DNA from 3 places in the Flavonifractor hominis genome. Region 2 is predicted to be linked to each of the others. Evidence: predicted binding sites of a transcription regulator. Region 2 holds the regulator's gene; each other region holds the start of a gene.

Region 1 (9,981 bases), on a different contig from region 2:
GGGAGGCCTCCAAGCGGCTGGAGTTTGAGTACGCCGCCGTGCTGCGGGACCGTATCATCGAGCTGCGGGGCCAATAGCCTCCCCATTTCTTTCGGGGCCCCGCCAACGGCGGGGCGGCGCCTGCGTCGTACAAGCGTTTTGCCGCAGGCAAAACCTTGGCGCAGGGCCAATTCACTTGGCCCGAGCATGTAAAATCCATTCAGGGCTCCCACACGGCTCCTGCCGTGTGGGACAATGAGGGAGGCCAGCAAGCGGCTGGAGTTCGAGTACGCCGCCGTCCTCCGCGACCGCATCATCGAGCTGCGGGGGCAGGGATGAGCTCTCGTCCCCTTATTTTATAATAAATCCGGCCCTTGCCGGGTAGAAAAAAGAGGTATTTGTCATGAAATACGCTACTCTGGGTAAAACTGGTCTCAAGGCCGCCGTGGTCTCCTTTGGCGGCATCCCCATCCAGCGCGCCGACGCGGCCAACACCGTGGCCGTGGTGGACAAGCTGGAGGAGTACGGCATGAACTACATCGACACCGCCCGGGGCTACACCGTGTCCGAGGAGTATCTGGGTGCCGCCCTGGAGGGCCGTCGGGACAAGTTCATCCTGGCCACCAAAGCCATGTCCCGTGACTATGCCGGTATGTGCAAGGACATTGAGACCAGCCTCAAGAACCTGCGCACCGACTACATCGACGTCTACCAGATCCACAACCTGCCCGAGAAGGACATCGAGAAGGTCTTCGGCCCGGGCGGCGCCTATGAGGCTCTGGTCGAGGCCAAGGCCGCCGGCAAGATCGGCCACATCGGCATCACCTGCCACAGCGCCGACGCCATGAAGATCCTGGTGGAGCAGTACGCCGACCGGTTCGAGACCATCATGTTCCCCTACAACATCGTGGAGGACCAGGGCCGGGAGATTCTGGCGCAGGCCCGGGAGAAGGGCATCGGCACCATCGCCATGAAGCCCATGGCCGGCGGCAACCTGGACGACTGGAACCTGGCCCTGCGGTACATCGCCGCCTCCGGCGTCATCGACATCTCCATCCCCGGCATGGGCTCGGTGGAAGAGGTGATCCGCAACGCCGAGGCCGCTGAGGGCTTCTCCCCCCTGACCGAGGAGGAGCTGGAGCGCTGCCAGGCCATCCGGAAGGAGCTGGGCACCCAGTTCTGCCGCCGCTGCGGCTACTGCGCCCCCTGCTCCACCGGCATCGACATCCCCTCCACCTTTACCCTGGCCAACTACGCCCGCAAGTACGGCCTGGGCGACTGGGCCCGGGCCCGGTATGAGGCTATGCAGTACCACGCCGGCTCCTGCGTGCAGTGCGGCGCCTGCGAGCGGCGCTGCCCCTACAACCTGCCCATCCGGGACATGCTGGCCGGCGTGGCCCAGGTGTTCGGATATTGATCCTGTTGCGCCACCGGCTCTGCATCTGAAGTTAGGAGGCGGGACCGCTATGCATCCACGAAAAAAAGTGCTCTATTTGCCTAAAGCGGCCGATGATGCTGAGCCGGCCGAGTCGGTCTCGTGCACCCCGGAGCCGCTGGCATCCGTCCCGCCTCCGGTGTCGGAGGCCCCGGCCGGAATCTACCCCTGTCCCTGCTGCGGTTATCTTACCCTTCCTGTTCCCAGGGCGGAGGCCATCGCCTCCATCTGCCCGGTGTGCTTCTGGGAGAACGACGTATTCGCCCCGGGGGAGGATGACCCCAGTGATGAGAACCATGGCATGACCCTGCGGGAGGGGCGGGAAAACTACCGGAAATGGGGCGCTGTGCGGGAGGATCTCGCCCGCTATACCCGCCCGCCCCGGCCAGGGGAACTTCCCTGAAACCCGAAGAAGGAGAAAACAGACCTATGCTCGACCATATTTTCGTCAAAGGCGCCCGGGAGAACAACCTGAAAAACATCGACGTGGATATTCCACGGGACAAGCTGGTGGTACTGACCGGCCTGTCCGGCTCCGGCAAGTCCTCCCTGGCCTTTGATACCATCTACGCCGAGGGACAGCGCCGGTACGTGGAGTCCCTGTCCTCCTATGCCCGGATGTTCCTGGGACAGATGGAAAAGCCCGATGTGGACTATATCGACGGTCTGTCCCCCGCCATCTCCATCGACCAGAAGACCACCTCCAAGAACCCCCGCTCCACCGTGGGCACTGTCACGGAGATCTACGACTATCTGCGCCTGCTGTGGGCCCGGGTGGGCACTCCCCACTGCCCCAAGTGCGGCAAGGAGATCAAACAGCAGACCATCGACCAGATCATCGACCAGGTCATGGCCCTGCCCGAGGCCACCCGCATCCAGGTCATGGCCCCGGTGGTACGGGGCAAGAAGGGCACCCACCAGAAGCTGCTGGAGGACGCCCGCAAATCGGGCTACGTCCGCTGCCGGGCTGACGGCTCCCTCTATGATCTGACCGAGGAGATCCCCCTGGACAAGAACAAAAAGCACAACGTGGAGATCGTGGTGGACCGGCTGGTCATCAAGCCGGACATTGCCCGCCGCCTCACCGACAGCGTGGAGGTGGCCTCCAATCTGGCCGGCGGCCTGGTGGTCATCAACATCGTGGGAGAGGACCGGGATATCCTCTTCTCTCAGAACTACGCCTGTGAGGACTGCGGCATCTCCATTGAGGAGCTCTCCCCCCGCATGTTCTCCTTCAACAACCCCTTCGGCGCCTGCCCCACCTGCACCGGTCTGGGCTCCCAGCTGAAGGTGGACCCGGACCTTATCATCCCCAACAAGGAGCTGTCCATCCTGGACGGGGCCATCACCGCCTCCGGCTGGAACAACATCAAGGGGGACTCCATCTCCCGGATGTATTTCGACGCTCTGGCCAAGCAGTATAAATTCAAGCTGACCACTCCGGTGAAGGATCTGCCGGAGGAGGTCATGGACATCATCCTCTACGGCACCAAGGGGGAGAAGCTCAAGCTCACCTACGACCGGGCCAACGGCAAGGGCACGCTGATGCAGGCCTTTGAAGGGGTCATCAACAACCTGGAGCGGCGCTACCGGGAGACCCAGAGCGACGCCATGCGCCGGGACCTGGAGGAGTGCATGGGCGAGCGGCCCTGCCCCGACTGCGGCGGCAAGCGCCTGCGGAAAGAGGCGCTGGCCGTCACCGTGGGTGGCATCAACATCGACGCGTTCTGCCGCAAGTCGGTGACCGAGGCGCTGGACTTCATCGACCATCTGGAGCTCTCGGAGCAGAAGCTGCTCATCGCCGGGCGTATCCTCAAGGAGATCCGCAGCCGGCTGGGCTTCCTCCAGAGCGTGGGCCTGCAGTACCTGACCCTGAGCCGGGCAGCCGCCACCCTCTCCGGCGGCGAGAGCCAGCGCATCCGCCTGGCCACCCAGATCGGCTCCTCCCTCATGGGGGTACTCTATATTCTGGACGAGCCCTCCATCGGCCTGCACCAGCGGGACAACGACAAGCTGCTGGACACCCTGAAGCACCTGCGGGATCTGGGCAACACCCTGCTGGTGGTGGAGCACGATGAGGACACCATGCGCGCGGCCGACTACATCGTGGACATCGGCCCCGGCGCCGGAGTCCACGGCGGCCAGGTGGTGGCCGCGGGCACCGCGGAAGAGGTGATGAACACCCCCGGCTCCATCACCGGCGACTATCTGTCCGGCCGGAAAAAGATCCCCGTGCCCGCCCAGCGGCGGACGGGCAACGGCCATTTCCTCACCATCCGTGGGGCCACGGAGAACAACCTGCACAACATCGACGTCTCCATCCCCCTGGGCACCTTCACCTGCGTCACCGGCGTGTCCGGTTCGGGCAAGTCCTCCCTGGTCAACGAGATCCTCTACAAGCGCCTGGCCGCCGACCTGAACCGGGCCAAGACCCGGCCGGGCAAGCACGCCGGCATCGAGGGGGAGGAATTCCTGGACAAGGTCATCGACATCGACCAGTCCCCCATCGGCCGCACGCCCCGCTCCAACCCGGCCACCTACACGGGGCTGTTCAACGACATCCGGGACCTGTTCGCCTCCACCCAGGACGCCAAGGCCCGGGGCTACGGGCCCGGCCGGTTCTCCTTCAACGTCCGGGGCGGACGGTGCGAGGCCTGCCAGGGAGACGGCCTCATCAAGATCGAGATGCACTTCCTGCCCGACATCTACGTTCCCTGCGAGGTGTGCAAGGGCAAGCGCTACAACCGGGAGACCCTGGAGGTCAAATACAAGGGCAAGAACATCTATGAGGTGCTGGACATGACGGTGGAGGAGGCCCTGCCCTTCTTCGAGAACCTGCCCAAGCTGTACAACAAGCTCCAGACCCTTTATGAGGTGGGACTGAGCTATGTGAAGCTTGGCCAGCCCTCCACCACCCTCTCCGGCGGCGAGGCCCAGCGGGTGAAGCTGGCCACCGAGCTGGCCAAGCGCTCCACCGGCCAGACCATTTATATCCTGGACGAGCCCACCACCGGCCTGCACACCGCCGACGTGCACAAGCTTACCGAAGTGCTCCAGAAGCTGGTGGACGTGGGCAACACGGTGGTGGTCATCGAGCACAATCTGGATGTGATCAAGACCGCCGACCATATCATCGACCTGGGCCCCGAGGGCGGGGACGGCGGCGGCCAGATCGTGGTCACCGGCACCCCCGAGGAAGTCGCGCAATGCCCCGGCTCCTACACCGGACAATACCTCAAACGCATGCTGTAACCACTCCGCCGCAGACCGGTTGGTCTGCGGCGGTTCTTTCCTCAATCTGACCTTATTAGATTTTCTAAATCTGATGTTTGAATTAGGGTCAGATAGGTCCTATAATAAAGCCACCAAAGATCAAAGATGGAAGAAAGAAGTGAGTTTTATGCAAAAGAATCGCTTTACCGTCCTGCAGCTGGCGGTCCTGGCCATGATGACCGCCCTGGTGTTCGTCAGCAATTATCTGCGCGTCACCATGCCCATCGCCATTGGCGGAAACACCTCGTTCACACTGGCCAACATCATGTGTGTGCTCTCCGGGCTTCTGCTGGGGCCTGTGGGCGGCCTGGCTGCGGGCCTGGGCTCGGCGCTGTATGACCTGACCAACCCGCTGTTCGCCTCGGAGTGCTGGCTCACCTTCCTGACCAAGGGCGCCATGGGTCTGGCCGCCGGTCTGGTGATGCACAACGCCGCCCACCGGGAGGAGCCCACCTATCCCCGCTGCGTCAGCGGTGCCGTGGTGGGATGCATTGCCTACTACATCCTCTACTTCACCAAGAGCTATTTCTACAACGGCCTGCTTGTGGAGGGCCTGCAGCCTGCCGCAGCCCTGGCCACGCTGCCTCTGAAGGTGCCCGCCTCCATCTTCAACGCCGCCGTGGCTCTGGTGGCCGCCCCCATCCTGTGCATGGCCATCCGCTCGGCTCTCAAACGGGCCCACCTGAAGCTGGCCTGATCTCCGGCATGCCCGGTCCCGCTCTACCGCCGGGACCGGGCATTTTGCACCGCCACTATTTCTCCTGTTGACAAGCTGTTGAAAGAGACGTACAATAATGACAGGATTTCTGCCCGTTTTTTGTCTGGCTTCTACAAATTTTTAACAGGAGTGAATCCAAATGGAAGAGAAAAAGTACACCTCTATGATCCGCCTGCGTATGTCCGCCAAGGACGCCCACTATGGCGGCAACCTGGTCGACGGCGCCCACATGGTACATCTTTTCGGCGATGTGGCCACCGAACTGCTGATCAAGTGCGACGGGGATGAGGGGCTGTTCTGCGCCTACAACAACATCGAGTTCAAGGCCCCCGTCTACGCGGGCGACTTCATCGAGGCGTATGGCGAGATCACCCATATTGGCAACACGTCCCGCAAGATGCGCTTTGAAGCCCGCAAGGTGGCCATTCCCCGGCCCGACATCAGCGATTCTGCCGCTGATTTCCTGGATGAGCCCATCGTGGTGGCCATTGCGGAGGGCACCTGCGTAACGCCCAAGAAGTGCCAGCGCAAGGAACCCTGAGACAACATAAAAAAACGCCCGGCGCAGATGCGCCGGGCGTTTTTTATATGACTGACTTGATCGTGCTATGTCCGCGGGTGGCTCAGCTTTTCTTCCAAACAGGCGCGGGCCTGCTCCTCGTTCTCCGCGCAGGCGCAGGCGCCCACCAGATACTGACACGCATCCTGCCACTCCCGCAGAGGCCACCTGTCCCTGGGCGCCCTGTGCAACGCACGGAGCAATGCGGGCCAGTACGTCTGCTGCTTCAGGTCGGACAAATACGGACAGTTCGTCTCCTGTGTCAGCCACTCCAGCAGATCCCATGCTCCCCCATGCTCACACATGGACATTCCCCTTTCTTCCCTCCGGGGTCAATTTTCTTTATTGTAACACCGGTCTGCTGAGAAATCAATATAAAGAGGTATGCTGTCTGCATGGTATTTGCAGATTCCACAGAGAAGTTGGTAACAAATCATTTTATTCGCACAAATGTGTTGTACTTTTTGTATCTTCTGCCGCTCGGCGTGCCAAAATCTTTGGAAAAAAATAACAAAACAGACAAGTGGTAACAGTTGCGGCCACGGCGTCGGCAATCGGCTCGGACAGGAAGGTGGCCTCAGCGGAAACCAGGGCGGGCAGCAGCAGCAGACAGGCCAGGAAAATGCCCTTGCGGAACATGGAACAAAACAGGGCCAGGCGCACATGCCCCAGAGCGGTGGTCTCGTCCACCAGGGGATACTGGACGGCCAGGGGCAGGATCATGGCGGTAAAGACCTTGATGTAGCGCACCGAGCGTTCGATCAGCTCCGGGTTTTGGGTAAACAGGCGCACAAAGACCGGCGAGAGGGTGTAGGTCACCACGGTCATCAGTGCGCAGAAGGTCAGGCACAATCCCACAATGGACTTCATGGCGGTTTTGATGCGCCCGGCGTTGCCCGCGCCATAGTTGAAGCTGATCACCGGCTGGGTCCCGAGGGTGAGCCCACCCATGGGCATGGTGATGAGCAGCAGATAGCTCTGCACGATGGTAGCGCAGGTGACCAGGGTGTCTCCCAGCTCAGGCCCGCCGTAGCGCTGGAGCACCGTATTGAGCACGATGAGCAGCACGCTGTCGCTGGCGATGATCAAAAAGGGAGACAGGCCGAACAGAAGCACCCGGCGCATCACGGCCCAGTCAAACCCGCCCCAGCCCAGGCGCACCGGCATCTTCCGGCGCAGCAGGGAGCTGAGTACAAACGCGCACGAGGCCATCTGGGAGAGCACCGTGGCCACTGCCGCCCCGGCCACTCCCATGTCCAGAGCGAAAATAAAGACGGGGTCCAGAATGATGTTGAGCACCGCTCCCAGCATCACCGTGGCCATACCCAGCCCGGAAAAGCCCTGGGCGATGAGGAAACTGTTCATTCCTGTGGACATCAGGGCAAAAAAGGTGCCCACGGTATAAATAGTGAGATAGGTATCGGCGTAGCCAAAGGTGGCCTCACTGGCGCCAAACCACATGAGCAGCTGCTCCTTGCTCAGCAGGAACAGGGCGGTCAGCGCGCCGGAGAGCACCAGCAGCATCAAAAAGCTGTTGGACAGCACCCGGGCCGCCTCTTTGGGCTTCCCCTCCCCCATGCGCATGGCCAGGATGGGGGATCCCCCCAGCCCTACCAGGGAGGCAAAGGAACTCAGCAGCGTAACGATGGGGCCGCACACCCCCACCCCCGCCAGAGCCAGGTCCCCGATCTCCGGGATGTTTCCGATATAGATGCGGTCCACGATGCTGTAGAGCACGCTGACCAGTTGGGCCAGCATGGTGGGAATCGCCAGGCGGCACACCAGCCGGAACACCGGGTCCCGGCCAAGGTCGTTGGTCCTTCTCATAAACACACTCCTTTTCAGACACACGCTGGCATTATACCTCTTTTTCCCCCTTCCGTAAAGGGTTACGTTCGTTTTAGCACTCTCAATAATAGAGTGCTAATGTTTACAATTTAGACATATCTTGCACTATATTTGTTCATAGATCCGCCCTATAATTTGTCTCAGAAAACGAGATGAGCCCCGGATCAATGGGGTGGAAAGAGGATGAGCGCCATGGAAAATCGCAAAGATTAGCATTTTATTCCGTTGACTGCTAACGTATTTCATCCATCAAATTCCATAGACTAAGGAGAGATCATTATGTTTGGTATGCTTCCTTTTGAGCGCAACAACGACAACGTGTTTGATACATTTGATAACTTTACCCGCAACTTCTTCCAGAGCAGCAACGCCAACCTGCCCGCGTTCCGCACCGATATCCGGGACGCCGGCGACAAGTTCGTTTTAGAAGCGGAGCTGCCCGGCTTTAACAAAGAGGACATCAAGCTGGACGTGAAGGACGGTATCCTGACCATCTCCGCCGAGCACAAGGAGCATCAGGATCAGAAGGATGACAAGGGCAACTACATCCGCAGAGAGCGGAGATATGGCTCCTTCACCCGTTCCTTCGACATCACCGGTATTGATGAGAGCGGCATCACCGCCGCCTACCAGAACGGCATTCTGGAGCTGAATCTGCCCAAGGCCGTCCCCGTGGTTCCTGAGACCCGTCGGATCGCCATTGATTGACCTGGATATGCGGGAGCCGGTCAGCCTTGGCTGACCGGCTCCTTTCCGTTTTCCTCCCAGCGGTCACACCCCTGCTCCGGCGAGGGATGCCTGGACCAGGGCAGGACGCAGTGACCGTACCACAGAGGGAAGTAATATCCCTCCCGGCTGCGGACATAATGCTGGCGGTAATGAACGCAGGTTCCGCAGACTCGCTGCTCCACCATGTACTTCCGGGGCAATGACATAAAATCACCTCGCAGAGAGCATACATCTGATAAGGTTTAAAGTCAATACACCCAATCAGATTTATGCTATGGTTTCCCCGAGGTGATGATATGTATTGCTACCCCAGACTGCGGGACCTGCGGGAGGACCGCGATTTGACCCAGGAAACCATTGGAAAGCTGCTTGGCACCACGCAGCAGCAATACTATAAGTACGAAAAAGGGATTCAGGAGATCCCTGCCCATCATCTGATTACGCTGGCCGATTTTTATCAGGTCTCCGTGGACTATCTGCTGGGGCGGGAAAAATCCTGATTCTCTTTACAAGGGAGTGTGACGCGACATGAACGCGCAGAAATATACGCAAAAATCCCTGGAGGCGGTGCAGACCGCCCAGAGTCTGGCCACCGAGTACGGCAACCAGCAGATCGAGCAGCCCCACCTGCTGCTGGCCCTGCTGAGCGACGAGGCCGGACTGATCCCCCAGCTGCTGGGGAACATGGGCATCACCGTGCCCTCCTTCGCCGCCGCCACCAAGGCGGAAGTGGAAAAGCTGCCCCGGGTATCCGGCTCCGGCCGGGAGCAGGGCAAGATCTATGTAGCCCAGGACGTGGACAAGTGCCTGAACACCGCCGAGTCCATCGCTTCCTCCATGAAGGACGAGTATGTCTCGGTGGAGCACCTGCTGCTCTCCCTCATCGACACGGCAAACAGCGCCCTGAAAGAGCTGTTCCGCACTTATAACATCACCAAGGAGGGCGTGCTCCAGGCTCTCACCGCCGTCCGGGGCAACCAGCGGGTGACCTCCGACAACCCGGAGGAGACCTACAACGCCCTGAAGAAGTACGGCTCCGACCTGGTGGAGCGGGCCCGCCAGAACAAGCTGGACCCGGTCATCGGCCGTGACGATGAGATCCGCAACGTCATCCGCATCCTGAGCCGCAAGAGCAAAAACAACCCCGTTTTGATCGGCGAGCCCGGCGTAGGCAAGACCGCCATCGCCGAGGGGCTGGCCCAGCGGATCGTCAAGGGCGACGTACCCGCCAGCCTGAAGGACAAGACCATCTTTGCTCTGGATATGGGCTCCCTCATCGCGGGCGCCAAGTACCGGGGCGAATTTGAGGAGCGGCTGAAGGCCGTCCTCAACGAGGTCAAGAAGTCCGAGGGCCGCATCATCCTCTTCATCGACGAGCTGCACACCATCGTGGGCGCCGGCAAGACCGAGGGCGCCATGGACGCCGGCAACCTCTTAAAG
Region 2 (9,981 bases):
TGGACATCAGCGATGAGGAGCGCAACCGCTTCTTTGCCGACGTGGCCCGGGCCGCCCGTGCGCTGCACGCGGCGTTCCACCCCGACAAGGTCAACTACGGCGCCTACGGTGACACCGGCTGTCACCTGCACATGCACCTGGTGCCCAAGTACAAGGGCCAGGACGAGTGGGGCGGCGTGTTCCAGATGAATCCGGACAAGGTCTACCTGTCCGAGCAGGAGTACGCGGAGATGATCGAGAAGATCAAGGCGTGCCTGTAAACAGAGGAAAACGCGGGACGCAGGTCGAACATCGGCCTGCGTCCCGCGCTTTTTGTCATAGATCCCGCTCCATACGGATGTCAGAGAGTTGAAACCACTTGTCAGAATACGTTACGTATTCAAATCCAAACCGCTCATACAGCCGCAGGGCGTCCTTCAGCTTGTGGCTGGAGGTGAGCACCACCCGCTGCTGCCCGGCCTGCCGGGCGGCCTCCAGGGCGGCCTTCATCAGGGCGCTGCCCACACCGCGGCGGCGGAAGGCCTCCTTCACGCCGAATTTCAGCAGCTCGCACTGCCCCTCTCCCTGGATTTCCAGCATCACCATGCCCGCGATCTGGTCGCCGCAGCGGGCCAGCAGCACCCGCCCGCCCCCGGCGATGAAGCGGTGGGGATCGGCCAGCATCTCCAGGTCCACCGGCTCCAGAAGATCATGTTCCAGCAGCCAGGGCAGAGAGATGTCCTCCAGCTCCTGCTTGTAGCGGTCCTCGTAGTCGATGATCTCCACCGGCCTCTGCTCTTCCACGGGCGTCCCCTCCTTTTTAAGGGTATCATACCATTGAATCCCCTCCGCGTCAACGCCGCCCGCCTTGCACTCTCCGGATCCAACTGCCACTTTTTACGCGTTCACATTTAATTTACAACCGGAACCCTTGACATTTTTCAGGGACGGTGCTACATTATCTTTAGCACTCAGGTGATATGAGTGCTAATCCAAAAGAAAGGGTGGCCGGAATGGATTTGACCGAACGAAAAAAGCGGATCCTCCGCGCCATCATCGAAAGCTACATTCAATCGGCCGAACCTGTGGGGTCCAAGACCATTGCCGCTTCCATCGGCATGGAGGTCTCCTCCGCCACCATCCGCAACGAGATGGCGGACCTGGAGAGCATGGGCCTGCTGGAAAAGCCCCACACCTCCGCCGGGCGCATCCCCTCCCCCAAGGGCTACCGGCTCTACGTCAACGAGCTGATGGAGGAACACAAGCTCTCTCTGCAGGAAACCGAGCGCATCAACCAGGCCCTGCACATGAAAATGCGGGAGCTGGACCGGATCCTGGATGAGGCGGGCCGGGTGGTATCTCAACTGACCAACTACCCCGCCTTTGCCCTCTCCTCCGGCATGCGCCGGGCGACCATCCGCCGGTTTGATCTTTTGATGGTGGAGCACAATGCCTTTATCATCGTGGTGATGACCGACACCAATGTGGTGCGCAACCGGCTGATCCGCCTGCCCTCCGATCTGACGGAGGCCCAGCTGCAGATGCTCAACACCCTGCTCAACACCACCTTTACGGGCCTGCCGCTGGAGGAGATCACCCCCGAGCTGATGCGGGTGGCCCAGCATGCGGCGGGAGACGCCTATGGGCTGATCAGCCTGGTGGTCTCCTTTGCCATGGAGGTGCTGGAGAGTCTGGAGCAGCGCAGGGTCCACACCTCGGGGCTGACCCATCTGCTGGAGCTGCCGGAATACCGCAGTCTGGACCGGGCCCAGACCCTGATGAGCTATCTGTCCGAGGACGCCGACCCGGCCCGGTTCCCCGTCCCCAAGGACGATTCCATGAAGATCCTGATCGGCCCGGAAAACGTGGCCGACGCACTGAAAGACACCAGCGTGGTGGTCGCCCGCTACGACATCGGCGACGGCATGCAGGGCGTGATCGGCGTGGTGGGTCCCACCCGCATGGATTACGCCAAGATCACCGCCCGGCTGTCCTATCTGGCCGAGGGTCTCTCCCGGCTGTTCGGACAGGGCGAACTGCCCACGGGCAGGGACGACGAGAAATAGGAGATGAGTGCATCCCATGAGCGAACAGAACGAGAAAAAAATCGATGCGGTCACCCCGGAAGAGCCGGTGGCGGAGACCGCCGCCCAGGCCGAGCCTGCGCCGGAAGATACGCCCGATCCTCTGCTGGAGGAGCTGGAGACCCTGAAGCAGAACCTGGCCGACCAGGAGGATAAGTTCCTGCGTCTGGCCGCCGAATACGACAACTACCGCCGGCGCAGTCAGCGGGAGAAGGAGTCGGCCTGGGCCGATTCCCGGGCGGAGACCGCCGCCGCTTTCCTGCCGGTATACGATAATCTGGAGCGGGCCCTCAAGCAGGCCACCGCTGACGAGGCCTACAAAAAGGGCGTGGAGATGACCATGACCCAGCTGCGGGAGGTCCTCTCCAAGCTGGGCATCGAAGAGATCCCCGCCCTGGGCGAGACCTTCGACCCCAACCTCCACAACGCCGTGATGCACGTGGAGGAGGAGGGCGCCGGCGAGAACACCATCGTGGATGTGTTCCAGGCCGGCTTCCGCTGCGGCGAGAAAGTCATCCGCTTTGCCATGGTAAAAGTGGCCAACTAAGAAGCGCTGAGCCGCCGAGCAGGGAAGGCAACCCGGCCGCACGGCGTGGGAAGCGTGACATCCGGGCGCATAGCGCCCACCCCTTACTCTGTTAAAAAACAATTTCGAATATTTTGGGAGGAACTGAACTATGTCTAAGATTATTGGTATCGACCTCGGTACGACCAACTCCTGCGTCGCCGTTATGGAGGGCGGCGAGGCCGTTGTCATCCCCAACGCGGAAGGCAACCGCACCACCCCGTCTGTGGTGGCATTCTCCAAGGACGGCGAGCGCATGGTGGGCCAGGTGGCAAAGCGCCAGGCCATCACCAACCCCGACCGCACCATCGCCTCCATCAAGCGTGAGATGGGCAGCAACTATAAAGTGAACATCGACGGCAAGGCCTATACCCCCCAGGAGATCAGCGCCATGATCCTGCAGAAGCTGAAGGCCGACGCCGAGGCCTATCTGGGCCAGAGTGTCTCCGAGGCGGTCATCACCGTCCCCGCGTACTTCACCGACGCGCAGCGTCAGGCCACCAAGGACGCCGGCCGCATCGCGGGCCTGGACGTCAAGCGTATCATCAACGAGCCCACCGCCGCCGCTGTGGCCTACGGTGTGGATAAGGAGCAGGCCCAGAAGGTCATGGTGTACGACCTGGGCGGCGGCACCTTCGACGTGTCCATCCTGGACATCGACGACGGCGTCATCGAGGTACTGGCCACCGCCGGCAACAACCGCCTGGGCGGCGACGACTTTGATAAGGCCGTCATGGACTGGATGGCCGCTGAGTTCAAGAAGGACACCGGCATCGACCTGACCGGCGACAAGGTGGCCATGCAGCGCCTGAAGGAGGCCGCCGAGAAGGCCAAGATCGAGCTCTCCGGCGTCACCTCCACCAACATCAACCTGCCCTATATCACCGCCGATGCCACCGGCCCCAAGCACCTGGATCTGACCCTTACCCGGGCCAAGTTCGACCAGCTGACCATGCACCTGGTGGAGGCCACCAGCGGCCCCGTCAAGCAGGCCATGAGCGACGCCGGCCTCTCTGCCAGCGACATCTCCAAGGTGCTGCTGGTGGGCGGCTCCAGCCGTATCCCCGCCGTGCAGGACATGGTCAAGAAGCTCACCGGCAAGGAAGGCTTCAAGGGCATCAACCCCGATGAGTGCGTGGCCATCGGCGCGGCCCTCCAGGGCGGCGTGTTCACCGGCGACGTCAAGGGCCTGCTGCTGCTGGACGTCACCCCCCTGTCCCTGGGCATCGAGACCATGGGCGGCGTGATGACCAAGCTCATCGAGCGCAACACCACCATCCCCGCCAAGAAGAGCCAGGTCTTCACCACCGCCGCCGACAACCAGACCTCCGTTGAGGTCCACGTGCTCCAGGGCGAGCGTGAGATGGCCCAGTACAACAAGACCCTGGGCCGCTTCAACCTGGACGGCATCGCCCCCGCCCGCCGCGGCGTGCCTCAGATCGAGGTCACCTTCGACATCGATGCCAACGGCATCGTGAACGTCTCCGCCAAGGATCTGGGCACCGGCAAGGAGCAGCACATCACCATCACCTCCTCCACCAACATGTCCAAGGAGGACATCGACAAGGCCGTCAAGGAGGCCGAGCAGTTTGCCGCCGAGGACGCCAAGCGCAAGGAAGAGGTGGACGTCCGCAACCAGGCCGACCAGGTGGTCTATCAGACCGAGAAGGCTCTGGAGGACGCCAAGGACAAGATCGACGCCGGCGACAAGGCCACGGTAGAGGCCGCGCTGAACAAGCTGAAGGAGGCCCTGAAGGGCACCGACGTGGCGGCCATCAAGGCGGCCACCGAGGAGGCCAGCAAGGCGTTCTACCCCATCGCCGAGAAGATGTACCAGCAGGCCAACCCCCAGGGCGGTCAGGCCGGCCCCGACATGGGCGGCGCTCAGGCCGGCTCCACCAACACCGATCCCAACGTGGTGGACGCCGACTATGAGGTCGTGGACGACGACAAGAAGTAATCGAATACAGCACCATGCGCACAACGACCGCAGGAAACACCGGGGCGGGGGCTAGTCCCCCGCCGTTTCCTGCGTAAAGAGGTGAACACCAATGCCGGAACAAAAACGAGATTATTATGAGGTCCTGGGCGTGTCCAAGGGCGCCAGCGACGAGGAGATCAAGAAGGCCTACCGCAAGAAGGCCAAGCAGTATCACCCCGACCTGAACCCGGGCGACAAGGAAGCCGAGGCCAAATTCAAGGAGGCCAACGAGGCCTACGAGGTCCTCTCCGACAAGGAAAAGCGGGCCCGGTACGATCAGTTCGGCCACGCGGGGGTTGATCCCAACTTCGGCGCCGGCGGGTTTGGCGGCGGAGCCGGATTCGGCGGGTTCGACATGGGTGACATCGACCTGGGCGATATTTTTGGCTCCTTCTTCGGCGGCGGGTTCGGGGGCGGCTCCACCCGCCAGCGCACCGGCCCCATGAAGGGGGATACGCTGCGGGCCTCCGTCACCATTACCTTTGAGGAGGCCGCCTTCGGCTGCGAAAAGGAGATCGTGCTCAACCGCACCGAAACCTGCGACGCCTGCCACGGCACCGGCTGCGAGCCGGGCACCACGGCGGAGATCTGCCCCGACTGTCACGGCAGCGGACAGGTCCGCATCCAGCGGGGCGGCGGGGCCTTTACCTTCGCCACCACCACCACCTGCCCCAAGTGCGGCGGCCGCGGCAAGATCATCCACCAGCCCTGCAAGAGCTGCGGCGGCACGGGCAGCGTGCGCAAGCAGCGCAAGATCACCGTCAACATCCCCGCCGGCATCGACAACGGCCAGGCCGTGTCCCTGCGGGGCCAGGGCGGCGCGGGCAAGAACGGCGGCCCGGCGGGCGATCTGCTCATCAGCGTCACCGTGCGGCCCCACGCCTTCTTCAAGCGGGACGGCACGTCGGTCTACCTGGAGCACCCGGTCACCTTCCTGCAGGCCACCCTGGGCGCGGAGCTGGAGATCCCCACCATCGACGGCAAGGTCAAGTGGAACCTGCCCGCCGGTACCCAGCCCGGAACCACCTTCCGCTTGCGGGGCAAAGGCATCCCCAGCGTCAACGGCCGGGGCCGGGGCGACCAGTACGTCACCGTGAACGTGCAGGTCCCCACCAATCTGAGCCACGAGCAGAAGGAGGCGCTGCGTGCCTATGGCGAAGCCATGGGCGAGATTCCACCCGGTCCGGTGGACAGCGTAAAATCTTTCTTTGACAAAAAGAAGAAGAAGAAATAAAATAAGAGGACGAGCGTAATACGCCCGTCCTCTTATTTTTGGAACCGGAGGTGGTTTTGGGTGAACCCCGCCCGTTATATCGTCTATCTCTTCCCCCTGGTCACGGTGGCCTTGCTGGTCTATTTCTTTCTCTGGTACTGGCAGACCCAGCGCACCCCCCTGGCCCAGCAGCTGGTCCCCGAACCGGCGCGGCCCCGCTTCCGCTTTGCCGGGACGTGCCATCCCATGGTTCGCCGGGACGCGCTGCCCGTGCTGCTCATCACCGCGGTATACGCCGTTACGGCCTTCGCCCATCTGGGTTCCTTCCAGGCCCCCCAGAACGCCTGGGACTTCGGCGACGGCAAGACCGAGACCTTTGTGCTGCCCGAGTCGGTGCTGGTCTCCAAGCTCTGGTACTACCCCCAGCTTGGCACCGGCAAATATCAGGTAGAGATCTCCACTGACGGCACCACCTGGCTCTCCCTCTGGTCCAAGACTGACCCGGAGGACGAGGACGAGAGCATCTACTACTGGGCCGACGGAGAGGGCTTTGAGGACAGCTACGCCCTGACCCAGAACTACAACCAGCTGTTCAAGTGGAACGAGATCGAGCTGGACAACCCCCAGTATATCCGCTACCTGCGCATCACGGGGCAGTCCAACAAAGGCCTGCTGGAACTGGGGGAGCTGGCCCTCTTTGACGAGGCGGGTAACCGGATCGACCCCGGCGCGCCGGACAATCCCCTCTTTGACGAGCAGGACACCGTGCCGGAGTCCATCTCCTACTACAACAGTGCCTACTTTGATGAGATCTACCACCCCCGCACCGCCTATGAGCACATCCAGGGGGTCTATCCCTATGAGATCTCCCACCCGCCCCTGGGCAAGCTCATCCTGGGCATGGGCATCCGCCTGTTCGGCATGACCCCCTTCGGCTGGCGGTTTATGGGCACCCTGTTCGGCGTGGGCATGCTGCCGCTGCTGTACGTGTTCCTCAAGAACCTGTTCGGCCGGACCAGCATCGCCACCTGCGGCACCATCCTGCTGGCCGCCGACTTCATGCACCTGACCCAGACCCGCCTGGCCACCATTGATACCTACGCCTTTTTCTTCATCCTGCTCATGTACTACTTCATGTACCGCTACCTGGTGCTCCCCGCCGGCGCCTCCTTTAAGCGCTGCGCCCTGCCCCTGTTCCTCTCGGGGCTGTTCTGGGGCATCGGCGCGGCCAGCAAGTGGACGGTGATCTACGGCTGTACCGGCCTGGTGGTGCTCTACTTCATCGGCCTGTACCAGAAGCTGCGGGACTGGCCTGAGGAGACCCGCCGGGAGCGGCTGGGGTGGACGGTAAAGATCCTGGCCTTCTCGGTGCTGGTGTTCGCTCTGATCCCGGCGGTGATCTACACCCTGTCCTACCTGCCCTATGCCGCGGCTTCGGGGGATCTGTCCCTTCAGAACCTGATCCATGAGATGTGGGAGAACCAGAAGTATATGCTCTCCTACCACAGCGGCGTCAATGACAGCCACCCCTATTCCTCCCGCTGGTACCAGTGGCTGCTGGACATCCGGCCCATCCTCTACTATATGGACAACTCGGTGAGCGGCTACACCACCCGCTTTGCCGCCTTCGTCAACCCGGTGGTGTGCTGGGGCGGCCTGCTGGCCATCCTCTCCACCGCCGTGCAGGCCGTGCGCCGGCGCTGCGGCATCGCCCTGTTCCTCTTCATCGGCTATCTGGCCCAGCTGGTGCCCTGGTTCTTCATCGGGCGCACCACCTTTGCCTACCACTACTTCCCCTCGGTCCTTTTCCTGGTGCTGGCCCTGGGCTATGTGTTCTACACCCTCTCCCAGCAGGAGGACCTGGTGAGCTGGAAGCCCGCCATGTACGCCGTCACCGGCGGGGCAGTGGGGCTGTACGCCCTGTTCTACCCGGTGCTGGTGGGCATCCAGATCCCCTCGTGGTACGGGACCTATATCCTGCGCTGGTTCCCGTCCTGGCCGTTCTGAGGAGGTGGCGGTATGTATCTGACCGACTTTCACACCCACAGCGTCCTGTCCTTCGACGGCCAGGCCCCCCTGTCCCAGATGGCGGCGGCGGCCCGGGCGGCGGGCGTGCGGGAGCTGTGCGTCACCGACCACTGCGACTTTCTGGACGAGGGGGGCGCACCGGTGCGCACCTACGACTGGGACCGGGCCGTAGAGCAGTTTGAGCAGACGGCGGGCGCGCTGCCCGACGGAGCGCTGACCCTCCGCCTGGGGCTGGAGCTGGGCATGCCCCACCTGGACCCGGCGGCAGCCCAGGCCATCTGCGGCCGGGACGGGGTGGATTTCATCCTGGGCTCGGTCCACAACCTCTCCCCGGAGCGGGGCGGCGGGGATTTCTACTATGAGGACCTCACCGATCCGGCGGTCTGCTACGGCGTGCTGGACGACTACTTTGCCTCCCTGCTGGCGCTGGCCCGGACGGACTACTACGACGTGCTGGCCCACATCATCTACCCCCTGCGCTATATGAACCCCGCCGTGACGCTGGAGCGGTACACCGACGTCATCTGCGCCATCCTGCGCGCGGCGGTGGAGCGGGGCCGGGGCATTGAGCTCAACACCTGCCGGGGCCAGACGCTGGAGCCGTGGCGGCCCATCCTGGCCCTCTACCGCGCCTGCGGAGGGGAGATCGTCACCCTGGGCTCGGACGCCCACACCCCCGGCGACGTGGGCCGGGGCATCCCGGAGGCTCTGGCGCTGCTGGAGCAGTGCTCCTTCCGCCGCTTTGCCGTCTACCAGCGGCATCAACCGGTATTCCATACACTCTAAGGAGGATAATATTATGATCGCACTGGGTTCCGACCACGGAGGGCTAGCCCTCAAGCAGCACGTCATGCAGTATCTGGAGGCCCACGGCCTGTCCTACAAGGACTACGGCTGCTACTCCAGCGAGAGCTGCGACTACCCCGACTTCGGCCGGGCCGCGGCGCAGGCGGTGGCCGACGGAGAATGTGACCGCGGCATTGTCATCTGCACCACCGGCATCGGCATCTCCATCGCCGCCAACAAGGTCAAGGGCATCCGCTGCGCTCTGTGCAGCGAGCCGCTGTCCGCCGAGATGACCCGGCGGCACAACGACGCCAACATGCTGGCTATGGGCGGCGGGCTCATCGGCAACAACATGGCCGACAAGATCCTGGACGCCTTCCTCAACACCCCCTTCGAGGGCGGCCGGCACCAGCGCCGGGTGGACAAGCTGGAGGGCTGAGCACCGACAAAAAAAGCGTGGACCATATGGTCCACGCTTTTTTTATCGCTCACAGCGCGGCGAACACCGCGTCGGCCGCCCGTGCGGTGGCCTCCAGCTCCGCCTGGGTGTGGGCGGCGGAGACAAACATGGCCTCGAACTGGGCGGGGGCCAGGGCCACCCCGTGGCGGAGCATGCCCTGGAAGTATTTGGCGTACCGGCCCACGTCGCTGCCCTTGGCGTCCACGAAGGCGGTCACCTCGGTGGGGGTGAAGAAGGGGGAGAGCAGCGAGCCGATCTGGTTCACCGCCACCGGCACTCCGGCCGCCTCCGCCGCCTTCCGCAGGCGGCCGGCCAGCCAGGCGGCCTTGGCGGCGATGTCGTCGTAGAGCTCCGGGTGGTCCTTCAGATAGGTGAGCTGGGCCAGTCCGGCGGCCATGGCCACCGGGTTGCCGCTGAGGGTGCCCGCCTGATACACCGGCCCGCAGGGGGCCACCTGCTCCATCAGGGCCCGGCTGCCGCAGTAGGCGCCCACCGGCATGCCGCCGCCGATGATCTTGCCGAAGGTGACCAGGTCGGCCTTCACGCCGAAGTATGCCTGGGCGCCGCCCAGGGCCAGGCGGAAGCCGGTAATGACCTCGTCAAAGATCAGCAGCGCGCCGCTCTTGTCGCACAGCTTCCGCAGCCCCTCCAAAAATCCGGGGGCGGGGCCCACCACGCCCATGTTGGCGGCCACCGGCTCCACGATGACGCAGGCCACCTGGCCGGGCCAGGCGTCCAGCAGGGCCTCCACGGAGGACAGGTCGTTGAACTGGGCGGTGAGGGTGTGCTTGACGATGTCCTCGGGCACACCAGCGGAGGAGGGATGTCCCCCCGCCAGGGCGGAGGAGCCGGCGTTCACCAGCAGGCAGTCGGAGTGGCCGTGGT
Region 3 (9,981 bases), on a different contig from region 2:
ACCCGGGCACTGCCCTGGGAGGACTTTATCCCACGGGAGGGAAGCTTCCCGGTAAAGGGCTATGCCCTCAACTCCAAGCTGCACGCGGTGCCCGCCTGTCAGTCTATCGTGAAAAAGGCAGTGGCGGCCCGGCTGGGGTCGGCCTATGGACTGGAGACGCTGCCCGAGACCGGGCCGCTGTATCAGATCCAGTTTTCCATTATGAAGGATGAGGCTACGCTGATGCTGGATACCTCGGGAGCCGGCCTGCACAAGCGGGGCTACCGGGCGGTAGGGGTGGTGGCCCCCCTGCGGGAGACCCTGGCTGCCGCCATGGTGCTCCTTTCCCGCTATCGGGGAAAGGAACCTTTTTGCGATCCTTTCTGCGGCTCGGGTACCATCGCCATTGAGGCCGCTCTGATTGCCAAGAACCGGGCCCCCGGCCTCAACCGGGCCTTCTCCGCCCAGAAGTGGAAGTGGTTGGACAGCGGGCTGTGGCTGGAGGCTGCCGGCGAAGCCATGGATCAGGAGTACGACGGGGAATACGACATCTGGGGCGGCGACATCGATCCCCGGGCGGTGTATATTGCCCGCAGCAACGCCGAAAAGGCGGATGTGGAGAACCTGGTGCGCTTTGAAGTGGCCGACGCCACAAAATTTTACCGTGATGCGCCCAAGGGCCGGGTGGTCACCAATCCGCCCTACGGAGAACGCATTCTGGAAAAGCGGGAGGCTGAGGATCTCTACCGCGCGTTCGGACAGGCAGTCCGGAGCCTGAGCGAGGGGTGGGAACTGGCGGTGCTCTCCTCTCACACTGAGTTTGAGCGGACCTTTGGCCGCATGGCCGACCGCAAGCGCAAGCTTTATAACGGTATGATCAAGTGTGACTTGTTTTTCTATGGAGGCCAGAAGCGGGGAAAGAAGGGGTGAGAGCCATGAAAGCACGAGGCTTGGCGGCACTGCTGCTGTGCGTGGGATTGCTGTGCGTGCCGGTGTCCGCCGCACCTGCCGGAGCCACGGTCTGGGGATACAGCGAGGGGCTGGCCCAGTGCGAACTGAATGGGAAATGGGGCTATGTGGACGGACAGAGGAACGTGGTCATCCCCCTGCAGTATGACAGCATCGTCTCCTTCCAACTGGGCATCGCCGCGGTAAACCTAAACGGCAAGCTGGGGGTGATCCGGCAGGACGGGACCTACCTCATCCAGCCGGAGTATGATACTCTGCTGCCCATCGACTGCGGATTGTACATCGCGCAGAAGGGGGGCGGCTGGGGTGTGGTGAGCATCCTGCCGGTCCCCAATGGACAGGGGGGATCAGACGAGGTGCTCTACCCGCTGGAATATGACAGCGTGCAGGTGGCGGAACAGGGGGGCACCCAGGTGCTTACCATGACCAAAAACGGTGTGAGCACCAAGATCCCCGTCTTTGAATTGCCCGGAATTTTGGCTGAGCGTGGTGTGGATTCCGCCCAGTTTCCTCTGACACGGGGGAAATTGCCCGCCTTCAGCGACGTATCTCCCAGGGACTGGTATGCCTTGTGGGTAGATGTGGCCTATAATGTGGGACTTACCTCCGGCGTGGGCGGCGGCCGTTTTGCCCCGGAGCAAACCCTCAGTGTGGCGGAGGTGCTGAAGCTGGCCGCCACCATGGAGAGCCGGTACAAGGAGGACAACTTTCACCTTCGGCCTTCCGAGGGGCAGGCATGGTATCAGCCGGCGGTGGAGTATTGTCTGGCCAGCGGTATCATCCGACAGGGCGATTTTTCCGAGACGGACTATACCAGGCCGGTGACCCGGGCGGAGATGGCCCGTATTTTTGCCGCTACCAGTCTGGCACGGAGAATGCCTCAGATCAACAGCTTGACCCGGGTGATGGAGAGTATTCCCGATGTGGATAAGACGGTGCCTCAGGCCAACGCCATTTACAGCCTATATGCCAAAGGCATTTTTTCCGGCGTGGATGGTGAGCTGACGTTTCGCCCGGCGGACACGGTAAGCCGCGCCGAAGCGGCGGCCATCGTTTCCCGTATGGCCCGGGCCGAACAGCGGCTGACGCTTTGGTCCTGACGAACGGAGCAGAAGAAGGAGGAACTTTGGTTCGTGAAGCACCTTTTCCTAATGAATCCCCATGCGGGAAAATATGACCGTACCCAGGAGATGCGGGAGAAGATTCAGACCGCCATGCAGGGACGGGATGAGGAGTGGCAGGCCGCAGTGACGCAGTATCCTGGTCATGCGGCTGAATTGGCCCGGACGGCGGCGGAGACGGGGGAGGCCGTGCGCATCTATGCCTGTGGGGGAGATGGTACGCTCAATGAGGCGGTTGCCGGTGCCGCCGGGTATGACAATGCCGCCGTGACCCATTACCCCATGGGATCAGGCAATGATTTTCTTCGCATGTTTGGTCCCGATGCCTGCCGGTTTTATGATCTGAGCGCCTTGTTGGATGCGCCCCAAGCCCCCCTGGACCTGATCGAGTGCAACGGCCGGCTGGCGCTTAATGTGTGTTCGGTGGGGTTTGATGCACGGATTGGCCTGGGCGCTGCGGACTTTAAAAAGCTTCCGCTGGTGAGTGGGACGATGGCATATAAGCTCTCTGCGCTGCGGACCATTGTTCAGGGTATCCACCTGCCCTACCGGGTTGAGATCGACGGCGAGGTTTTGCCCGGAGAAGAATTTACCCTTCTGTGTGCCTGCAATGGCCGATACTATGGCGGGGGATTCAACCCCAGCCCGGATGCTATGCCGGACGATGGGCTGCTGAACTTTGTGGTCATCCCTGCCGTGTCCCGAATGACTGTGGCCTCTCTGATCGGCAAATATGCCAAAGGGGGAGCCGGGGAGATCGATGGGGTCATCCTGCGGCAGGGCCGGGAGATGCACATTACCTGTGACCGGGTCAGCGCCATCAATCTGGATGGGGAGGAACTGCTGGATTCTGAGCTCTCTATCTGTGTGTCTGCTAAAAAATTGAACTTTTTCTTTCCGACTGGTACTCACTGGGATCCTGGCAGGCGGGTACAAAACGCAAAAAAACGAAAAAATGAGAGAAATAGCGCGTTTGCAGTATATTAAGCGGGCTGGATAGAGCAGAAGGCACGCTGACATGCAAAATTAACAAATTATTAAAAAATCAGGACTTGCGGAAAGCCGCAAGTGAGGTTATTATTATAAGCAGGTTAGCACTCTGACAAAATGAGTGCTAACCTGCTGAATTGCTTAATAAGAAAAATAAAGATACATGTAAGGAGGAACCCATTATGAAACTCAAGCCCCTTGCTGACCGTGTGGTCATTAAGCTGGTGGAGGCCGAGGAGAAGACCAAGAGCGGCATTATCCTGACTGGTGCTGCCAAGGAGAAGCCCGAAGTGGCTGAAGTTATCGAGGTGGGCCCCGGCGGTATGGTGGACGGCAAGGAAGTCACCATGACTGTGAAGGTGGGCGACAAGGTCATTACCAGCAAGTACTCCGGCACCGAGGTCAAGGTGGACGGCGAAGAGTACACCATCGTCCGTCAGTCTGATATCCTGGCGATTGTCGAGTAAAGACCGTCCAGGGGGATTGTATCCCCTTGCTTTTACACGCAAAGGCGGTTGCCCGCCGGTGTCCTGGGCAGGCACATGTCCTGCTCCGGACAGATTTTAAATTTTATTCCGCCAAGGCGGAATTTTCATGGAGGTAATTCGTTATGGCTAAGATTATCTGCTACGGCGAGGAAGCCCGTCACGCTCTGGAGCGCGGCGTTAACCAGCTCGCTGATACCGTTAAGATCACGATGGGCCCCAAGGGCCGCAACGTGGTGCTGGACAAGAAGTTCGGCGCTCCCCTCATCACCAACGACGGTGTGACCATCGCCAAGGAGATCGAACTGGAGGATCCCTTTGAGAACATGGGCGCTCAGCTGGTGAAGGAAGTTTCCACCAAGACCAACGATGTGGCCGGCGACGGCACCACCACCGCCACCCTGCTGGCTCAGGCCATCATCCGCGAGGGCCTGAAGAACCTGGCTGCCGGTGCCAACCCCATGGTTATGAAGAAGGGCATTGCCAAGGCCACCACCGCTGCCATTGACGCCATCAAGGCCAACAGCCAGAAGGTCAACGGCTCTGACGACATTGCCCGCGTAGGCGCTGTGTCCTCCGGTGATGAGACCATCGGCAAGCTGATCGCCGAGGCCATGGAGAAGGTTTCCCACGACGGCGTCATCACCGTTGAGGAGTCCAAGACCGCTGAGACCTACAGCGAGGTCGTGGAAGGCATGCAGTTTGACCGGGGCTACATCACCCCCTATATGGTCACCGACACCGAGAAGATGGAGGCCGTCCTGGACGACGCGCTCATCCTGATCACCGACAAGAAGATCTCCAACATCCAGGAGCTGCTGCCCATCCTGGAGCAGGTGGTGCAGTCCGGCAAGAAGCTGCTGGTCATCGCCGAGGACGTGGAGGGCGAGGCTCTGTCCACCCTGATCGTCAACAAGCTGCGCGGCACCCTGAATGTGGTGTGCGTCAAGGCCCCCGGCTTCGGCGACCGCCGCAAGGAGATGCTGGAGGATATCGCTGTGCTGACCGGCGGTACCGTCGTCACTTCCGACATGGGCTATGAGCTGAAGGAAGCCACCATGGATATGCTGGGTCGTGCCCGCCAGGTGAAGGTCTCCAAGGAGAACACTATCATCGTGGACGGCGCCGGCAGCTCCGAGGCTATCAAGAACCGCACCAACCAGATCCGCAGCCAGATCGAGACCACCACTTCCGACTATGACCGCGAGAAGCTCCAGGAGCGCCTGGCCAAGATGGCCGGCGGCGTAGCCATCATCCGCGTGGGTGCTGCCACCGAGGTGGAGATGAAGGAGAAGAAGCTGCGCATCGAGGACGCCCTGAACGCCACCCGCGCCGCAGTTGAGGAAGGCATCGTGGCTGGCGGCGGTACCGCTTATGTGAACGCCGTGCCCGCCGTGGAGAAGCTGCTGGCCGAGACCGAGGGCGATGAGAAGACCGGCGTGCGCATCATTGCCAAGGCTCTGACCGAGCCCATGCGTCAGATCGCCACCAACGCCGGCATCGACGGCTCCGTGGTTCTGGAGAACGTGAAGAAGGCCGACAAGGTTGGCTATGGCTTCGACGCCTACAACGAGACCTATGTGGACATGATTTCCGCTGGCATCGTGGATCCCACCAAGGTGACCCGCTCCGCTCTGGAGAATGCCGCTTCTATTGCCGCTACCCTGCTGACCACCGAGTCCCTGGTGGCCGACAAGAAGGAGCCCGCTCCCGCGGCTCCCGCTGCCCCCGACATGGGCGGTATGTATTGATCCAACGCCAAGGTTTGGGCCCCCGGAACATGGTTCCGGGGGCCCCTTTTTTATGTGGTAAAAATATGGAACCTTTCCGGCTTGTTTTCGTCCATGCTTATGGTATGATTAAGGCAATGCAAGGCCTTAGATAAGAGAATGGAGGTATGGAAATGAAACGGCTTTTTTCCCTGCTTCTCAGCGCAGCACTGCTTACCAGCACCGCTCTGCCGGCGGCCTCGGCGGCAGATGCTGCCGACACCACTCTGACCCGACTGACCCAGTCAGTCAAGCAGACCCTGGAGCTGGACACGGAGGACTACTCCTCCTTCCGGGGAGATTACGCCGAGCAGGAGCTGGCTACTGTCTGGTATCTCTACTGGGATGGGGAAGACAGTTCTCTCTCGGTGAGTGCCCTGGAGGATGGAACCATTGTGGACTATAGTCTGGATGCCGACCAGGCGGTGACCGCTCCGGGGCAGAGTATGCCGGCCTTTCCCCAGGGAGACCCGGAGCAGGCCAAGGCAGCTGCGCAGGCATTTCTGGAGCGGGTGCTGGACCCGACCGTGGAATCGGTGGTTCTGGAGGCGCCCAGTGGACTGGACAGCCTCAACGGCACTAGCTATCGTTTCTCCGGCACGATTCTGATCCATGGGCTGCCTTCGCCCTTGAGCTATTCTATCACCGTGCGGGCCGAGGACAATGTGGTGACCCGGTTCTGGCGGGATGTGCCCGAGACCTCCTTTTTGGGTGACATCCCTGCGTCTAACGCGGATGTCAGCCAAAAACAGGCGGCGGAGCAGCTCCAGTCCACCCTGTCCATGCGCCTGGAGTACATTCTGCCGGAGGGAGCAGATACCGCCGTGCTCTGCTACCTGCCCAATCCAGTCCACAACTTCTACGTGGATGCCAAGACAGGGAAGCTGGTGGATCTGACCGAGCTGCAGCAGGATATGTACCTGTTCGGCGGTGAAAACAGCGCTGCTGGGGATGCTGCCGCCCCGGAGAGCGGCCTGTCCGAGGCGGAACAGGCCGGCATCCAGCAGATGGAGGGGGTACGCTCCTCCCAGACGCTGGACGAGGGGCTGCGGGCCGTGCCGGAATACGGCCTGAAGAACTATGAGCTGGTCCGCTCTACCTTCTCTGTGGGAGAGGAAGAGGAAGACGGCCAGGTTCCGGTGACCTGTTTGCTGCAGTACAGTTATTCCGCAGGGGACAGGGTATCCACCCGCACCTTTACCGTGGATGCCCGCACCGGTGAGGTGCAGGGGATCTACTCCTATTTGCCCTGGGAGGAGGGGGACAAAGCCGCCCTTACCTCTGCCCAGGCCCAGAGCCGGGCGGAGTCCTTCCTGCAGAGCTATTATGGGGGCCAATGGAGTCATTTGGCGCTCTATGAGACCTCAGGGCAGACGGTCGAGCCTCTGGACGACAGTGAGGACGGCCCCAGCTACGTCTTCCAGTTTGCCCGGCAGGAGAACGGCTATTTCTTCCCTGAGCAGTATTACACCGTGGGCATCGATGCCAAGGACGGCTCGGTGTGCAGCCTGTCCTATCAGTATGACCCATCGGTGTCCTTTGACTCCCCCGAAGGCGTGCTCTCTGACTCGGAAGCTCTGCAGGCCTGGATGGATACCTATGAGGTAACCCTGGGTTACCTCCTGGTGCCCCAGCCCCTGGACGGCTCTGACCCAGTGGAGCAGCGCCTGGAGCAGATGGGGTATACCTCCTATTACAATCTGAAGCTGGGCTACACCCTGGAACGTGAGACACTTTACCGGGGCATTGACGCCAAAACCGGTGAGCCCGTGTCCTATGCCTGGCAGGAGGAGCCGGAGGGACTGACCTACAGCGATCTGGAAGGGCACTGGGCCCAGAGCTACGCCCAGCGGCTGGCTCAGTACGGTGTGGGCTATGGAGGCGGAAGCTTTCAGCCGGACAAACCCCTCACCCAGTGGGAGCTGGTGTGTCTGCTTTACAGCCTGCAGAGCACCCCGCTGAACCCCGATGAAGCGGACGAGGAGATCCGGAACGCAGCCTATTCTGCCGCCTATAGCATGGGGGTTCTTACCAGGGAAGAGCGCAACGACACGGCTGTGCTTACCCGGAGCCAGCTGGTGCAGTACCTGCTGGATGGTGCGGGCTACGGCTCCGTGGCCCAGCTGGAAGGGATCTTTACCTGTGCCTATCCGGACCGGGATTCCATCCCCGCCGATGGACTGGGTTATGCCGCCCTGGCCCAGGGCCTGGGACTGGTGAGCGGTCCCTACGCCGGGACGCGGAGCGCCACCCGGGGCGAGGCCGCAGCCATGCTCTGCCGGCTGATGGAGCGCTGAGTACTGTCACGAATCAAAAAGCCCGGCCCCGCCATATGGCGGGGCCGGGCTTTTTTCGGCTGCATCACGGGCCGGGCCGGCAGAGCCGGGACAGATGCCGGGCCGCTGCGGACAAAAAAAGGCGCATTTCCCGGTCCACATACTTTCCCGTGTGATAGAACATCTGCAGCTGGATCTGCAGCGACAGCTCAGGCACAGGCAGGGTAACCAGCGCGCCGCTGGCCAGGGCGTCCCGGATGAGAAACCGGGGCAGCACCGAATAGCCCATCCCCTGGGTGAGCAGCTGAATGATCAATCCGGTGTCGTCTGACTCCAGAATGGGGGCAATGTACCGCCTGCGCTCGGCCAGGGCCCGTTCCAAGGTCCGGCGATAGCTGGCATCCTTCTCAGTGAGAATGCACGGACAGGCCAGCAGCGCATCCAGAGAGACAGCGCGCCCGGTGTGCAGCGGATGCCCGGGGGCGGCGCAGAACTCCACCTGCATGGGCAGGCGGAGAACGGGAGCAAACTCTGCCCGGCAGACTGGCTCATCCAGCACGATGACAAAATCCAGATCATTGTAGGCCAGCCGTTCATAGAGGTTGGCGGGGGTGTCGCTGGCTACCGAAATACACACTCCGGGATAGCGGCGGTGGAAACGGTGGAGCAGGGGCGGGAGGAGGCTGCCGCACAGCGAGCTGATGGTGCCGATGCGCAGCCGGCCGCCGGGAAGAGGAGCGTCTGGGGCCAGGGCGTCCGATGCCTCTTCGCTGAGGCGGAGCAGCTTCTGGCCGTAAGTATAGAGCCTGCGCCCGTCGTTGGTGAGAAACACCTTTTTGCCGATCCGGTCAAACAGGCAGGTGCCCAGATCTCGCTCCAGCTGCTGGATCTGGACGGTAATGGCAGCGGGGGAATAGCTCAGCAGCTCCGCAGCACGGGCGAAACTGCCGGTCTCGGCAATGGTGACAAAAGAGTGAAGCTTTTTCAGATCCAGATAGTCGTCCATAACGTTTAAAAATCCTAAATCATTTATTAAAATAATTCAACTTCACAAAATGATACAGATAGTATATACTTCCCGGCGTAAGAATGCAAGGGCGGTCCGGATCGGGCGGCCCGCGTCAGGAGGAGAACGCAATGGAACGCTCGGATAAACGCTATCAGGCATATGTAGACATTCTGCAGGAAGAACTGATCCCCGCAATGGGCTGCACCGAGCCCATTGCTCTGGCCTATGCCGCGGCTACGGCCCGGGATGTGCTGGGGGCACTGCCGGAGCGGGTGCGCATTCAGGCCAGCTCCAGCTTTATCAAAAACGTTAAGAGCGTCATCGTACCCAACACGGGACACCTGAAGGGCATGCCAGCCGCCGCTGCCGCAGGCATTGTGGCCGGTGTGGCGGAGCGAAAGCTGGAGGTTATCTCCCAAGTCACTCCGGAGCAGCAGGAGCAGATGCGTACCTTTCTGGAGCAGACCGAGTTTGAGCTGGAGATGCTGGACACGGACCATGCGTTTGAGCTGCTGGTGACCCTCTACCGAGGGGAGGACTCTGTCCGGGTGCATATTCTGGACCACCACACCAATCTGGTAGGCATCGAGAAAAACGGCCAGGTACTGCTGGAGCAGCAGAACGGTGAAACAGAGGAACAAGGGGCGGCCACGGACCACTCCCTGCTCAACATGGAGGATATCTACGACTTCATTACCACCATGGATACCAAGGACGTACAGACGATTCTGGACCGGCAGATTGCTTACAATACTGCCATTGCCGATGAGGGCCTGCGGGGCGACTACGGCGCCAATGTGGGCAAGGTACTGCTGGACGCCTATGGCAGTGACGTGAAAAATCGGGCCAAAGCACGGGCCGCAGCGGCCTCCGATGCCCGAATGAGCGGCTGTGAGCTGCCGGTTGTGATCAATTCCGGCAGCGGCAATCAGGGGATCACCTGCTCGGTGCCGGTCATCGAATATGCCGAGGAGCGAAACGTGCCGCGGGACAAGCTCTACCGGGCCCTGGCCCTGTCCAACCTGACGGCCATTCATCTGAAAACGGGCATCGGGACCTTGTCAGCCTACTGCGGAGCGGTGAGCGCGGGAGCGGCCGCCGGGGCGGGCATTGCCTATTTGACTGAGGATAGCTTTGATGTGGTCAAGCATACGGTGGTCAACGCCCTGGCGGTGGTCTCTGGCATCCTGTGTGATGGAGCCAAGCCTTCCTGCGCGGCCAAAATTGCCGCAGCCATCGATGGGGCGCTGCTGGGACTGGATCTATACCGGCGAGGCCAGCAGTTTTACAATGGGGACGGTATCGTCATGCGCAACATCGAAGAGACCGTCCGCGGTGTAGGGATCATTGGAAAATACGGTATGCGGTCGACCAACGAGGAGA

What was found. The regulator HrcA, encoded in region 2, represses chaperone genes, less so after heat shock. The targets are predictions, from matches to a motif close to TGTTAGCACTCNNNNNNNNNGAGTGCTAACA.
Region 1: a site for HrcA is predicted at 7,863-7,893, ahead of WMO45_RS12465 (Hsp20/alpha crystallin family protein). Genes of this name have one in related genera too.
Region 3: a site for HrcA is predicted at 3,159-3,189, ahead of WMO45_RS05120 (co-chaperone GroES). Genes of this name have one in related genera too.

Annotation. Positions count from the first base shown of each region.
Region 1 covers NZ_JBBMFT010000012.1:2,093-12,073, reverse strand. Annotated here, with positions in the region: gene uvrB (excinuclease ABC subunit UvrB) at 1-77, shown strand, start outside; gene WMO45_RS13685 (UvrB/UvrC motif-containing protein) at 235-318, shown strand; gene WMO45_RS12500 (aldo/keto reductase) at 383-1,396, shown strand; gene WMO45_RS12495 (CPCC family cysteine-rich protein) at 1,446-1,817, shown strand; gene uvrA (excinuclease ABC subunit UvrA) at 1,844-4,666, shown strand; gene WMO45_RS12485 (ECF transporter S component) at 4,815-5,384, shown strand; gene kal (3-aminobutyryl-CoA ammonia lyase) at 5,545-5,946, shown strand; gene WMO45_RS12475 (hypothetical protein) at 6,012-6,275, opposite strand; gene WMO45_RS12470 (MATE family efflux transporter) at 6,403-7,791, opposite strand; gene WMO45_RS12465 (Hsp20/alpha crystallin family protein) at 8,092-8,520, shown strand; gene WMO45_RS12460 (hypothetical protein) at 8,541-8,747, opposite strand; gene WMO45_RS12455 (helix-turn-helix domain-containing protein) at 8,838-9,041, shown strand; gene clpB (ATP-dependent chaperone ClpB) at 9,070-9,981, shown strand, end outside.
Region 2 covers NZ_JBBMFT010000005.1:73,423-83,403, reverse strand. Annotated here, with positions in the region: gene WMO45_RS09620 (HIT family protein) at 1-260, shown strand, start outside; gene WMO45_RS09615 (GNAT family N-acetyltransferase) at 316-783, opposite strand; gene hrcA (heat-inducible transcriptional repressor HrcA) at 993-2,045, shown strand; gene grpE (nucleotide exchange factor GrpE) at 2,062-2,610, shown strand; gene dnaK (molecular chaperone DnaK) at 2,741-4,588, shown strand; gene dnaJ (molecular chaperone DnaJ) at 4,680-5,843, shown strand; gene WMO45_RS09590 (phospholipid carrier-dependent glycosyltransferase) at 5,904-7,829, shown strand; gene WMO45_RS09585 (PHP domain-containing protein) at 7,842-8,636, shown strand; gene rpiB (ribose 5-phosphate isomerase B) at 8,650-9,075, shown strand; gene hemL (glutamate-1-semialdehyde 2,1-aminomutase) at 9,125-9,981, opposite strand, start outside.
Region 3 covers NZ_JBBMFT010000002.1:177,989-187,969, reverse strand. Annotated here, with positions in the region: gene WMO45_RS05135 (THUMP domain-containing class I SAM-dependent RNA methyltransferase) at 1-909, shown strand, start outside; gene WMO45_RS05130 (WG repeat-containing protein) at 915-2,048, shown strand; gene WMO45_RS05125 (diacylglycerol/lipid kinase family protein) at 2,082-3,056, shown strand; gene WMO45_RS05120 (co-chaperone GroES) at 3,242-3,526, shown strand; gene groL (chaperonin GroEL) at 3,670-5,295, shown strand; gene WMO45_RS05110 (S-layer homology domain-containing protein) at 5,448-7,610, shown strand; gene WMO45_RS05105 (LysR family transcriptional regulator) at 7,675-8,595, opposite strand; gene WMO45_RS05100 (L-cysteine desulfidase family protein) at 8,727-9,981, shown strand, end outside.